Regions from separate parts of the Nostoc sp. UHCC 0302 genome, predicted to be linked through region 1. Evidence: predicted binding sites of a transcription regulator. Region 1 holds the regulator's gene; each other region holds the start of a gene.

What was found. The regulator NtcA, encoded in region 1, controls nitrogen genes in cyanobacteria. The targets are predictions, from matches to a motif close to TNTGTANNNNNNNNTACANA.
Region 2: the regulator NtcA is predicted to act here: its motif matches at 1,546-1,565, upstream of WKK05_RS23250 (DUF2605 domain-containing protein).
Region 3: the regulator NtcA is predicted to act here: its motif matches at 1,099-1,118, upstream of WKK05_RS23285 (Glu/Leu/Phe/Val dehydrogenase).
Region 4: the regulator NtcA is predicted to act here: its motif matches at 1,924-1,943, upstream of glnA (type I glutamate--ammonia ligase).

The regions. Positions count from the first base shown of each region.
Region 1 is NZ_CP151099.1:4,619,534-4,622,706, reverse strand. It holds gene WKK05_RS20060 (DUF3084 domain-containing protein) at 1-1,150, opposite strand, end outside; gene ntcA (global nitrogen regulator NtcA) at 1,323-1,994, opposite strand; gene fabI (enoyl-ACP reductase FabI) at 2,373-3,149, shown strand.
Region 2 is NZ_CP151099.1:5,355,805-5,358,977, forward strand. It holds gene thrS (threonine--tRNA ligase) at 1-1,157, opposite strand, end outside; gene WKK05_RS23245 (hypothetical protein) at 1,291-1,413, opposite strand; gene WKK05_RS23250 (DUF2605 domain-containing protein) at 1,669-1,986, shown strand; gene WKK05_RS23255 (DUF2973 domain-containing protein) at 2,292-2,621, shown strand; gene WKK05_RS23260 (amylo-alpha-1,6-glucosidase) at 2,982-3,173, opposite strand, start outside.
Region 3 is NZ_CP151099.1:5,367,213-5,370,385, reverse strand. It holds gene WKK05_RS23290 (carotenoid oxygenase family protein) at 1-1,017, shown strand, start outside; gene WKK05_RS23285 (Glu/Leu/Phe/Val dehydrogenase) at 1,201-2,490, shown strand; partial or broken gene WKK05_RS23280 (IS982 family transposase) at 2,661-3,173, shown strand, end outside.
Region 4 is NZ_CP151099.1:6,963,852-6,967,024, reverse strand. It holds gene WKK05_RS30130 (hypothetical protein) at 1-122, shown strand, start outside; gene glnA (type I glutamate--ammonia ligase) at 374-1,798, opposite strand; gene apcB (allophycocyanin subunit beta) at 2,158-2,667, shown strand; gene WKK05_RS30115 (hypothetical protein) at 2,838-3,026, shown strand; gene WKK05_RS30110 (hypothetical protein) at 3,068-3,173, shown strand, end outside.

The DNA of each region.
Region 1 (3,173 bases):
TTTCTCCCCTAACGTAGTTGCCAGCGGAGAAGATTCGCACCACGTATTCTCGACCATCTTGAATCTGCTTGCTTAATTGTTCAATCCTCTCTTGAGTGACACGCACTAACTGTACATTTGCAGGATTTGTACCAGGCTCGCTTAATTCCAGGTTGGCATTACGGTTGGCTTCTTGTAAAAGTTGGATTATTGCTTCACGGGCTGCGGCAGCTTGATTAACCTGAACTACAGCAGCAGCAAGAACTTGACCACGAACTATAGCAAGTTTACCCAAACGCAGATCCCGGTAGGACTGATAATATTTTTCTAGCCGGGCCACTTCCCCTTCTAAATAGTCTTGTTGTTGTTCTAACTCTTTAAGACGCGTTTCTCGTTTAGCAATCACTTGCTCTCTAGCTGTAATTTCTAAATTACGCTTTTGAATCAATTGATCTAGCTGAGCAATCTTTTGATCCCGTTGTTCAATTGCTACTTGGCGATTGGCAAGTTCGCGATCGCGTTTTTCAATGGCTGTTTTGGCTTCATCAATGGCTTTTTTGGCTTCAGCGTACAGTCGTTGGCGTTCTGCTTTGAGTTGTTCAACTGCCGCTTGTAATTCTTTTCTTTGATCGTAAACGCTTTGCAGTTCAGCGATCGCTTGTTGATAGCGAGTTACTACTTGATCTAACTGGCTTTGGGTACGTTGGAGCTGAGTTTGAGTTTGAGCTTGTTGGCTAATAGTACGGTTAAGTTGGGCTTGCGTTTGCTTTTGTTTAGCGGTTACTGCTTGCAGCGATTGATTAATTGCTTGCAAGTCTTGCTGTGCCTTAGTTTGTGCAAGTCTAGCTTGATTTAGCTCATTTTCTACTTGGCTTTTTTGAGTTTCTGCCGTTTTTAACTGTTCCCGCTTTTGTCTAAGGTCTCTTTGAATATCTTCTAGCTCAAAGACGCCTTTTCGTAAACCTTCATCAGCAGCAAACAAAATCCCTAGAGTTGATGCTGAAATTAAACCACCTGTAAAAATAGTGACTAATACAGCGGTATTTTTTGGACGCAGGTTAAAGAGTGAGAGGCGAGCCTTGCCAACCCGTGTGCCGATGCGATCGCCCACGGTTGCAATTACGCCTCCCAAAATTAAAATTGCTGCGATAAGGATGTACCCGGTGGTCATCTTTAGCTACCGAAACGCTTCCAGATACAGCCTACTACTTTCAATCATTGTCTGTGGGGGGGGGTAGAAATTTGCAATAGCTGAAGTTAACCAATTTTTAGATTTAACTCCCATTGTGGGTGTTATCTCTAAAAAACACAACCTGCACCACTTATATATCCCCCAATTGCTTTTAGGTGAATTGCCTACTTAACACTACAGGTTTATGCACAGTAATCTTTTTCTTGTGGATAGAAATCATCTTTTTCTCACGTAAATCACCTAGTAATCTAGTGACGGTAACACGAGTCGAACCAATTGCTTCAGCGATCGCTTGATGAGATAACTTCAGATCAATTGTGATTCCATCGGCACAAGGAACACCAAAATCTCTACAAAGAATTAATAAAAAACTCACCAACCGAGAACCCATATCTCGGTGAGCGAGGGTTTCAATCATCATCTCTGTTTGTAAAATCCGCGAAGATAGACCCCGCAGCATTAACATTGATAATTCTGGATTTTCCTTGAGTGCTTGCTCCACCTGTTCAATTGGCGCTGAAAGTAATTCTACAGGCGTAAATGCAACTGCATGGTAAAACCTATCTGACTTATTTCCTGTCAGCAACGACAACACACCAAAAACACTATTTTCCCGCAGTAGCGCGACTGTTATTTCTTCTCCTGCCTCGTACACCCTGGAAAGTTTAACAGCACCCTTTAAAAGAAAATAAACTCGTTCGGCAGGATCGCCAGGAAAAAAGATCGTTTTGTTGCGTTCAAACGTTTCCACAACTGGGGGAAACGCCCCGGTCGCCATCTGACGAAATACATTTGCTAGGGCTTTATCTTGTGTCACGATCATCTCCCTTCCCCTACCCAATGCCGGAAAAACAAAAACTGATTCCCTAAGAATACACCTGAAAATTCAATAAAGCACCGTCAACCTTTCTGTTCTTTACTATACTCAAAATCATTGCTTCATAACTCTCTGTTTATAATGATACATAATTGTTGATCTTTTAAGCTAAAAGTTCTTGATAACTACTTACAATAGCTGTATTAAAAAGGTTTTTTGAAGAACAAATTAAGATATCTTGGGAATATCTTAAGAAAAAATTTGGTATTTTGTGGCATCAAAGACTGTTCTCAATATTCATTTTTGCAAATGACGTGCAAAACAAAGACAAAGTAGTCTCAGATTCTAGTATGCTCCTAGTGATTGATCGCTCTAACAATTTCTATGCTTAATCTGACAGGAAAAAACGCCCTCGTTACAGGTATTGCCAATAACCGCTCGATCGCCTGGGGTATTGCCCAACAATTACACAAAGCAGGAGCCAATCTAGGTATTACTTACCTACCCGATGAACGCGGCAAGATGGAGAAAAAAGTCGCGGAATTGGTAGAACCTCTTAATCCCAGCTTATTTCTTCCTTGTAATGTTCAAGACGATGAACAGATTCAGTCTACCTTTGAAACTATCCGCGATAAGTGGGGAAAGCTAGACATCCTGATTCATTGCCTTGCCTTCGCCAAAAAAGACGATTTGACTGGAGATTTTAGCCAAACCTCCCGTTCTGGCTTCAACACCGCCTTAGAAATTAGCACCTACTCACTTGTACAGTTAAGCGGTGCAGCTAAACCTTTAATGACAGAGGGTGGTAGCATCGTTACGCTCACATATTTAGGCGGTGTCAGGGCAATACCTAACTATAATGTCATGGGAGTTGCCAAGGCAGGATTAGAAGCAAGTGTGCGTTACTTAGCATCAGAATTAGGACAGCACAATATCCGTGTCAATGCCATCTCTGCCGGCCCCATCCGGACTTTGGCCTCTTCGGCAGTAGGTGGAATTTTAGATATGATTCATCATGTAGAACAGGTTGCTCCCCTGCGACGTACTGTCACTCAGCTAGAAGTCGGCAACACTGCGGCTTTCTTATGCAGTGATTTGTCCAGCGGTATTACTGGTCAAGTTCTGTACGTAGATGCAGGATATGAAATTATGGGAATGTAGCTGGGGATTGGGTATTGAGTATTG
Region 2 (3,173 bases), 740 kb from region 1:
TTATTGAACACCGACAAAATCAAATCCACTACATTGAGGAATTCGTTGTCAAGTTGTTCTGGAGTAACGAACAAGTGAGAATCATCTACAGTGAAACCGCGCACTCGCGTTAAACCACCCAATTCTCCTGACTGTTCGTAACGGTAAACTGTGCCAAATTCTGCCAGTCGCATCGGTAGTTCCCGATAAGAGCGCAACTCGCTTTGATATATTTGGATATGGAAGGGACAGTTCATCGGCTTAAGGACAAAGCCCTCTTCTTTGGCAGCGGCTTCCTCGTCATCCGCCATCAAAGGAAACATATCTTCTTTATATTTCTGCCAGTGTCCAGATTTTTTAAATAAATCGACTTTAGCAACATGGGGAGTCACTACAGGCAGATAACCCCGTTTTAACTGTTCTTGCTTAAGGAAGTCTTCCAAAGTACTCCGTAAAAGAGTACCCTTTGGCGTCCACAAAGGAAATCCTGGCCCTACTAAATCAGAAAATATAAATAATCCCAGTTCTTTACCGAGTTTGCGATGATCTCGACGCAAAGCTTCTTCTTTGCGCCGCTTGTACTCAGCAAGTTGTTCTGGGCTTTCCCAGGCGGTGGCATAAATGCGTTGTAGCTGCGCCTTGGTTTCATCTCCACGCCAATAAGCGCCGGCAACGCTTTCTAGTTCAATGGCTTTCGGGTTTAATTCTTTGGTGTTTTCCACATGAGGCCCAGCACACAAATCCCACCATTCATTCCCCAGGTGGTAAATCGTGATTGGTTCCTGTTTAATATCGGCTAGGATTTCTAGCTTGTAAGGTTCCTTAATTTCTTGAATGCGGCGTTCGGCTTCTTCGCGACTGACTTCTTCCCGAATCACTGGCAGTTTGCGATTGATAATTTTTACCATCTCTTTCTGGATGGCTTTGAGATCAGTCTCGTTAAATGGTTCTGGATTGTCAAAGTCGTAATAAAAACCGTTTTCAATCCAGGGGCCAATTGTAACTTGTGCCTTGGGAAACAGCTTTTGTACTGCCATTGCCATCACGTGGGAAGCGGTATGGCGAATCTTTTTTAAATTCTCCGATTCGCTGGTACGCGGTAAATACATTTTTTCAGGTTGTGCTGACTGCTCTGACTGATTTGATGAGAATTGTGGCGACATTGGCTGCTGAACCATTGGCGAAGTGATTACAAAAGTTGATTTATTTGATGATGTATATGCTTATTCAACTATAACGGCTTTGATTTCTGTCAGTTTATCTTTATCTATCAGGTGCTGAATTAATTTGCATAGGGGATGCAGACAAACTTTATTGCCAATTCGCCGCGATCGCCCAAAGGGCAGTGGTAAAGCCAATCGCTAAACTATAAACTATCTTTGATTGCAACTGGTAAAGGATAGTCGCGGCAATAGAGCCACATTCAATACTCAAAAAGCTTACTTAATAAGCTCTTTAACCCTAAGAAAATAGTATAGTCAGCGCTCAGTTATTTATCTCTATAGATGTATAGACATTTCTCCCAGGGGAACTATGCAAACCCAATGTCAGGACTATATAATAAAATCTGTATTATTCGTTACAAAACTTTTTGGTTTTCTCACATATTTGTGATTAATATGGGAGAATTGTTAAGAAGAGTAAATAACGTTAATATTAGTAAGAAAGTTGGAAATATTCTTCTAATTTATGCCAGACTCAAATTTACCAGGGACTGAGTTGCTGAAAACAGTTTTAGAACCCCTGCTGGATGATTTTCAGTTTTGGTTTACGCGATCGCGCGACTTGCTAGAATCTGAGCAACTCTCATTTATGAGTCATCAAGATCAATCAGATTTGCTCTTACGAGTTAAGCAAGCACAGAATGAACTGAACACAGCAAAAATGCTATTTACTGCGACTGATCGCCAAGTCGGGATTGACATGGCAACTTTAATGCCTTGGCATCAATTAGTAACAGAATGTTGGGACGTGTCAATGCGTTTCTATCGCTCACGTGAAGTCTGAAGTTAAACTTTTGCATCTGCAAAACTTTGACAGACTGCTTAGCTAAAGCAAGGCAGCACATGAGCTGCAAGAAATAGTAGAAAATCCTTAACATTGTCTTAACATTATCTCGATTAACAAAATAATGTATCCTATGCTACCGTAATTAAAATAACGGTTGACAGTTTACTCCTTATAAAAAGAAGCGCACAGCAAAAAGTGTACTGAGTATTTGTCTTAGCTGTGAGTCACAGTCTCGGCAAAGCAAAGCGTTACAAAATAAAGTTTTAAAAGTTTTAAAAATTGCTGCCCTGGAGGAAAATCCGATGTTACACCTACTTTACATTCTTGCTTTTACTATCCTTGCATTTATAGCTGTTGCTAACCTAATCCGTAACCTGATTATGTTTAGTTTTGACCGAGAGCGGACTTACCCAACTAAATCCTCGGCAATGTCTAATCAAGGCAACTTTAGCTATCTCTCATCAAGAAAACAGTTTATACCTCATCCAGAGTTATTGGATAACGCAGGCAATTTAATTAAAGAGCCGTTGTTAGTGATGCGTTCCATCAACGTTGATGATGCCCGTCAACAACTGGATGCTCTTTATGAAGCTTCACCAGGACATAAGAGAGAAAATCAAGAGGAAGCTTAAAAAATTAATTTCACAATTCAATAAAGATATTTCCAGTGGGTGATTTTAGACGGCGACTGAAACAAACGTTACTCAGCAGCCACCTCAATAGTTTTGTGATTGAGAAAAACTATGCTTTCATCTTTCACAGAGATGAAAATTAAAGCTTGAAAAACATTCGTTTTAAAGTTTGTTTAAAAGAGTTTTTTTGAATCCATAAGGCAGCACTAATTTTAGAATTAGTTAACTCCGACACTAAGAGTTCAGTAATCTGAATCTCATAGAGAGTTAACAAATTTATTGTGAAAGAAGGAGAAACTATCTTACCTTCTTTCTTTTTTTCTTATCTCTTTACTCAGCACTTACAACTCAGAACTTGTTTTAGGCTTCAATAACTACCCGGAGATTGCCGCGTTTTTTAGCTACGCGACAAGCAGTCGTGCTACCAGAACGCTCGAATTCTAAATCGAGGATGGTGGGGCCAACCCGCAAGTTATGGAAAGACAAACGATTAATTGATTCTGGTAAAGCGGGGTCGATAATTCGCAGGCAATTATTTTGAGCATCAGGCAC
Region 3 (3,173 bases), 750 kb from region 1:
CTAGAAACTTTGGGGAGAGAATATTTTAATGGTGTTTTATCAACAGGTGAAGCTTTTGGCGCACATCCTCGTTTAGATCCCAGTTGTGAGCAAGATGGGGGCGCACCTTGCCTTGTAAACTTTTCTATTAAGCCGGGATTATCTACCACAATTACTATTTTCGAGCTAAACCCAGCAGGAGAAATAATCAGAAAGCACGCTCATAGTGTTCCGGGTTTTTGTTTTATTCACGATTTTGTTGTTACTCCTAATTACTGCATCTTATTTCAAAATCCTGTCAGCTTTAATCCCATACCTTTTGCTTTGGGAATACGTGCAGCAGGGGAATGTATCAAGTTTCAGCCAAATCAGCCAACTCGCATTATAATTATTCCTCGCACACCCGAAAAAGAGCAAACAGGTGTCAGAATTTTGGAAACTCAATCTGGTTTTGTCTTCCACCACATTAATGCTTTTGAGGTGAAGGATGAAATTTTTATTGACTCTATCTGCTATGAATCGTTACCTGAAGTAGAGCCAGAAAGCGATTTTCGGCAAGTTGATTTTGAGGCACTTACGCCTGGACAACTTTGGCGATTTAATCTCAACCTCAAGGATGGGATAGTCAAACAGGAATTGATTGAAAAGCGCTGTTGTGAGTTTCCCACCATACATCCGGCTAATGTGGGACGCCCTTATCGATATTCATACATAGGTGCGGCTCATGCAGAGACTGGTAATGCTCCGTTGCAAGCATTGCTAAAAATGGATTTAGAGTCAGGAGAAAGACAAATTTGGAGTGCTGCACCCCTTGGCTTTATGGGTGAGCCAGTTTTTGTCCCACGCCCAGGTTCTCAAAAGGAAGATGATGGTTGGGTACTGGCTTTAGTTTATGATGCTGCTCATCATCGGTCAGATGTGGTGATTTTGGATGCCAGTGATTTCTCGAAAGGTGCGATCGCTCGGTTGCATCTCAAGCATCATATACCCTACGGTCTACATGGCAGTTTCACTTCTAAAGTGTTTGCAGCAACTTGATTTTTGAGTTAGTGATCGCCACAGATGATTACAGAAAAAACTAATCTGTATTCATCTCCACTATCATAAAACTAAAATAAAAATGTAACAAAAACTACAAAATGCTTATTTTCTCCAAAAAAAAGGTTTAAGCTAGGCATATATATATGACTCGCGAAGATACCGCGATCAGGAGAAAATTTTATGATTTCAACACCTACGCTGCCGCTGGAAGCTGCTTCTCCAGCGCATATTTGTCCATTCGATCAAGCCTGTAGCTATCTAGAGGCGGCAGCTAAAGAATTAAAGCTAGACCAAGGTTTATTAGAAATCCTCAGCCACCCACGCAAGGTCGTGACGGTTTCCATTCCCGTGAAACTGGATAATGGTCTAGTGCAAGTTCTCGCTGGACATCGGGTACAGCATTCCGATGTCTTAGGCCCCTACAAAGGTGGAATTCGTTATCATCCAGCTGTCACATTACGAGAAGTATCAGCCCTGGCAATGCTGATGACTTGGAAATGTGCATTGTTGGGTATTCCTTACGGCGGTGCTAAGGGAGGTATTGCTATAGATCCTAAACGCTATAGTGTCGGCGAGTTAGAGCGGATTAGTCGTCGTTATATGAGCGAATTAATTAAAGATATCGGCCCTTCCGTAGACATACCTGCGCCTGATATGGGTACATCTGCCCGTGAGATGGCTTGGATGATGGATACTTATTCTGTAAATGTCGGTCATGCTGTGCCTGGAGTTGTAACTGGTAAACCACTTTCTGTAGGTGGTTCGCGGGGACGAGAAATGGCTACAGGACGCGGTGTGATGATTATTGTGCGTGAAGCCTTAGCAGACCAAGGTAAATCTTTAGAGGGCGTGCGAGTAGTTATCCAAGGTTTTGGGAATGTCGGCTGTGCCGCAGCAGAATTGTTATACCAAGCAGGAGCGAAAATTATCGCTGTGTCAACAGGTGCTGGAGGAGTATTTTCTCAAGCTGGTCTTAATATTCCTGCATTGAAAGCCTACGCTGCCCAAAACCGCAAGAGTGTTGTAGGTTTTGAGCAAGCAGTATCAATTAGCAATGCAGATTTATTAACTTTGCCCTGTGACGTCTTAATCCCCGCAGCTTTGGAAAACCAGATTAATGAAGAAAATGTTAATCAGGTGCAAGCGCAGATGGTAGCAGAAGCCGCTAATGGCCCAGTTACGCTTGAGGCTAACCTGTCGCTAGAGGCGCGGGGTGTGACAGTGTTACCTGATATTTTGGCGAATGCTGGCGGTGTGGTAGTTAGCTATCTAGAGTGGGTACAAGGTCTTTCCTACCTGTTTTGGGATGAAGAGCGCGTCAACCGCGAGATGGAACACCTGATGGTGCAAGCTTACCATCAAGTAATTCAGCAGTCGAAGTTGCGACAAATTCCTCTGCGATTAGCAGCTTATACTTTGGGTGTGGGTAGAGTGGCGCAAGCGCTGAGTGATAGGGGTCTTTATCCTTAATTTTTTATACTAAATAGTTCGCGAGGCAGATAAAACAATAATTTATCTGCCTCGTTTTGTTTGGAATTAAAATTGCATAGAAGCTCAATTGAGCTAAATTAACCTGAGTTCGGGATAAGGAAAGGGACAGGTAGTAAGCTGAAAATAACGTCAAATCCAGCACCTGTCCTATGTTTAGTTTAGAATTTTTGTTCTGCCATGTAGATGATTTTTGTAAGGCGTTTGAAAGCCAATGGCACAAAAAGCTGTTGGTACATCGAGGAATAAGACGGATTCGGGCTAGAAGTCTGTGTTTGAATGAAATAATGACGATACTGATTGCATTTCATCAAAATCACTACCGGAATTTCAAGCATTTTTATTTGAATCATGTCAAACAGCAATGGAGTTGTGCTTTTCCGGGACTGCCGAGTTATCAACGATTCATTGAATGGATACCATCAACCTTGATACCTTTGTGCGTTTACCTGAAGCATTGTTTTGGACGGTGTACGGGTATCGGTTTTATCGATTCAACATGTCTGAAGGTCTGCCATAATCGTCGGATTTCTCGGCATAAGGTTTTTGAAGGTTTAGCAGTTCGTGGAAAGACTTCTGTGGATTGGTTTTTCGGGTTTAAGCAACATAAAAGTCGTCAATGAACTTGGTCAACTCTTAAATGTGGTTCTTACTCCTGGTAATAT
Region 4 (3,173 bases), 2.3 Mb from region 1:
TGCGTGCTGCACAAGAACTTGGCCTTCCTGAAGAAGCATCCCATTACTGGAATCCTATTCAAGGAAAGATAGATCCCACTACTCGAATGATTTATGGACGCAGCAATGCCACAATGAGCTAGGTTGCAAAATTTATTAATTAGATTTTTTGAGTAAGGGCGCACAGCTAGCTAGTTGTGCGCCCCTGTTGCATTGCATCTTCTAAAAAAAAAGCCACCCTAAAAGGTGGCAAAATTTATGCTTTTATACCAATTCGCCAAAACAAGGCTACAGATTCTCTCCCTAGAAACCCAAATAAAATTTGAGTACAGGTTTATTGCAATACACGCCTAATAATTACGATGTACCTATTGGTATTAAATACGACTGTTGATTAAGCATCGTAATAAAGGTAAAACTCGTAAGGGTGAGGGCGTAGCTGTAACTGCTTGACTTCGTTAGCTAGCTTGTAATCAATCCAATTTTCAATGAAGTCTTCAGTGAACACGCCTGATTCTGTTAAGAAAGCGTGATCTGTTTCTAAGGCTTGCAATGCCAGTTCTAGAGAACCCGGAGTTGAAGGAACCTTCGCCAGTTCTTCTGGAGAAAGTTCATAAATATTCTTGTCTAGAGGTTCACCAGGATCAATTTTGTTCTTGATGCCATCAAGACCAGCACAAAGCATGGCAGCAAATGCCAAGTAGGGGTTAGCGGTAGCATCTGGACAACGGAATTCTAACCGCTTGGCTTTGGGGTTAGTGCCAGACAAAGGAATACGGATAGAAGCAGAACGGTTACCTTGGGAGTAAGCCAAGTTCACTGGTGCTTCATAACCAGGTACTAGACGCTTGTAAGAGTTGGTACTGGGGTTAGTAATTGCCAACAGTGCCGGTGCGTGTTTGAGGAGACCACCAATGTAATACAATGCTGTTTCGCTCAAACCAGCATACTTATCACCAGCAAATAGAGGTTTGCCATCTTTCCAGATAGACTGGTGAGTGTGCATCCCGGAACCGTTATCACCAAACAATGGCTTGGGCATAAAGGTAACGGTTTTGCCGTGTTTCTTGGCAACGTTCTTGATGACGTATTTGTAAATCAGTAACCAGTCGGCCGCTTCAACCAACTTGCCAAAACGGAAACCTAGTTCGCTTTGACCACCAGTAGCAACTTCGTGGTGGTGCTTTTCAATAGGTACACCTAGTTTTGCCATTGTCAATAGCATTTCTGTTCGGATATCTTGGAAAGAATCCGTGGGCGAAACTGGGAAGTAACCTTCTTTGTAGCGTGGCTTGTAAGCTAGGTTCGGCTTTTCATCTGTACCGAGTTTACCAGAATTCCAAGCCCCTTCTTCAGAGTCTAAGAAGTAGTAGCCTTCGTTAGCAGTTTGGCCAAACCGGGCAGTATCAAAAATGAAGAACTCAGCTTCGGGGCCAAGGAAGGCTGTGTCACCAATACCAGTAGAAACTAAGTAATCTACTGCTTTTTGGGCAATAACGCGCGGGCAACGGTTATACCATTCTCCCGTACGGGGTTCTTTAATGCTACAAATTATACTTAATGTTGGCTCAGCCATGAATGGGTCGATCCAAGCAGTATTTGGATCGAGTACCATCGTCATGTCTGATTCGTTGATTGCTTTCCAACCCCGGATGCTGGAACCGTCGAAAGGTACGCCATCAATGAATGAACTCTCATCGATTTGGTTTTGGTACACAGTCAGGTGCTGCCAAGTTCCTGGTATATCGATGAATTTAAGATCGATCAGTTCAATTTTCTGATCTTGAATTAACTTCAAGACTTCTTGTGGGGTTGTCATTGTTACTCCTTCTCTACCAATTATCCTAAACTAAAACCAGAATCTGCCAAAGCATCCTAACCCTGCTGATCTGAACCAAGTATGTGATACACGCGAAATATCTTAAATACTGGACAATAAGCGATTTTGTAGTTTATGTAACAGATATCTTGTTTACAGGTTATATTAACCTTTCCCCGATCATCTGCACAAAACTGGAAAGTTCATCACATAGGGGTCAACTTTGGCATAGAATCCATAGATAGTGGATACATTGTTTTTGTGCCGAATCTATTTTTAATAGCACAAAAGTTTACTGGTGCATAAGTGCAGCCAAATAAATATCAAACCATAGATAGCAATGATTGGGAGAAACAGGAATGCGCGATGCAGTTACAAGTTTAATTAAGAATTATGACGTGGCTGGACGGTATTTTGACCGGAATGCGATCGACAGTCTAAAGTCTTACTTTGAAAGTGGCACAGCACGAGTACAAGCTGCGGCAGCGATAAATTCTAATGCTGCGTCACTTGTCAAGCAGGCTGGTTTAAAGTTGTTTGAAGAACTGCCGGAGTTGATTCGTCCTGGTGGAAATGCTTATACGACTCGTCGTTATGCGGCTTGTCTGCGAGATATGGACTACTACTTGCGCTACGCTACCTATGCGTTGGTTGCTGGCAACACAAATGTATTGGATGAGCGCGTGCTGCAAGGGTTACGGGAAACTTACAATTCTCTAGGTGTACCTATTGGGCCGACGGTTCGCGGTGTCCAAATTATCAAAGACCTCGTTAAAGAACAAGTATTAGCAGCAGGTGTGAGCAATACTGCTTTCGTGGATGAACCCTTTGACCATATCACTCGTGAGCTGAGCGAGCAAGATATTTAGCATCTAGTCCTAGCGACTAGAAATCGCGGAACTATACAAACAAAGTTCGCGTAAGTGGACTGAACAAATATCGCACTTTGGCTTGATTAGCAAGGTGCGTTTACTTTTATTAATACAAAAAAATTATTTATTGTCTGACAAATTAATTAGTATTACAACGGGAATAACTAATGGAAAAATTTTATACCTGCTTTTATTTAGAGGCTAAAGAAAAATATCCCGATGTCCCAACCTTAATTCTTTGCTGTCAAAAAGGTGAAAAAAGCAAGAAATGGGATGGTCATCCTATATATCTACCTATGTTAGTTTTACCTAAACAAAAATTTGTTTTAATGTTTAATTATGATGAGGATGAATAGGTGATATTTTGAATTAGCGATCGCGCCTCTGTAAAATAGTTTTGTTAGATTCAAGTTGTGTTTTGGGAGCTAACTTTCGACTAATCGCAGCCAAAAAAATCTACTATGCCACAGTCATTAAAGCACTTATAGCAGATGCGATCGCTA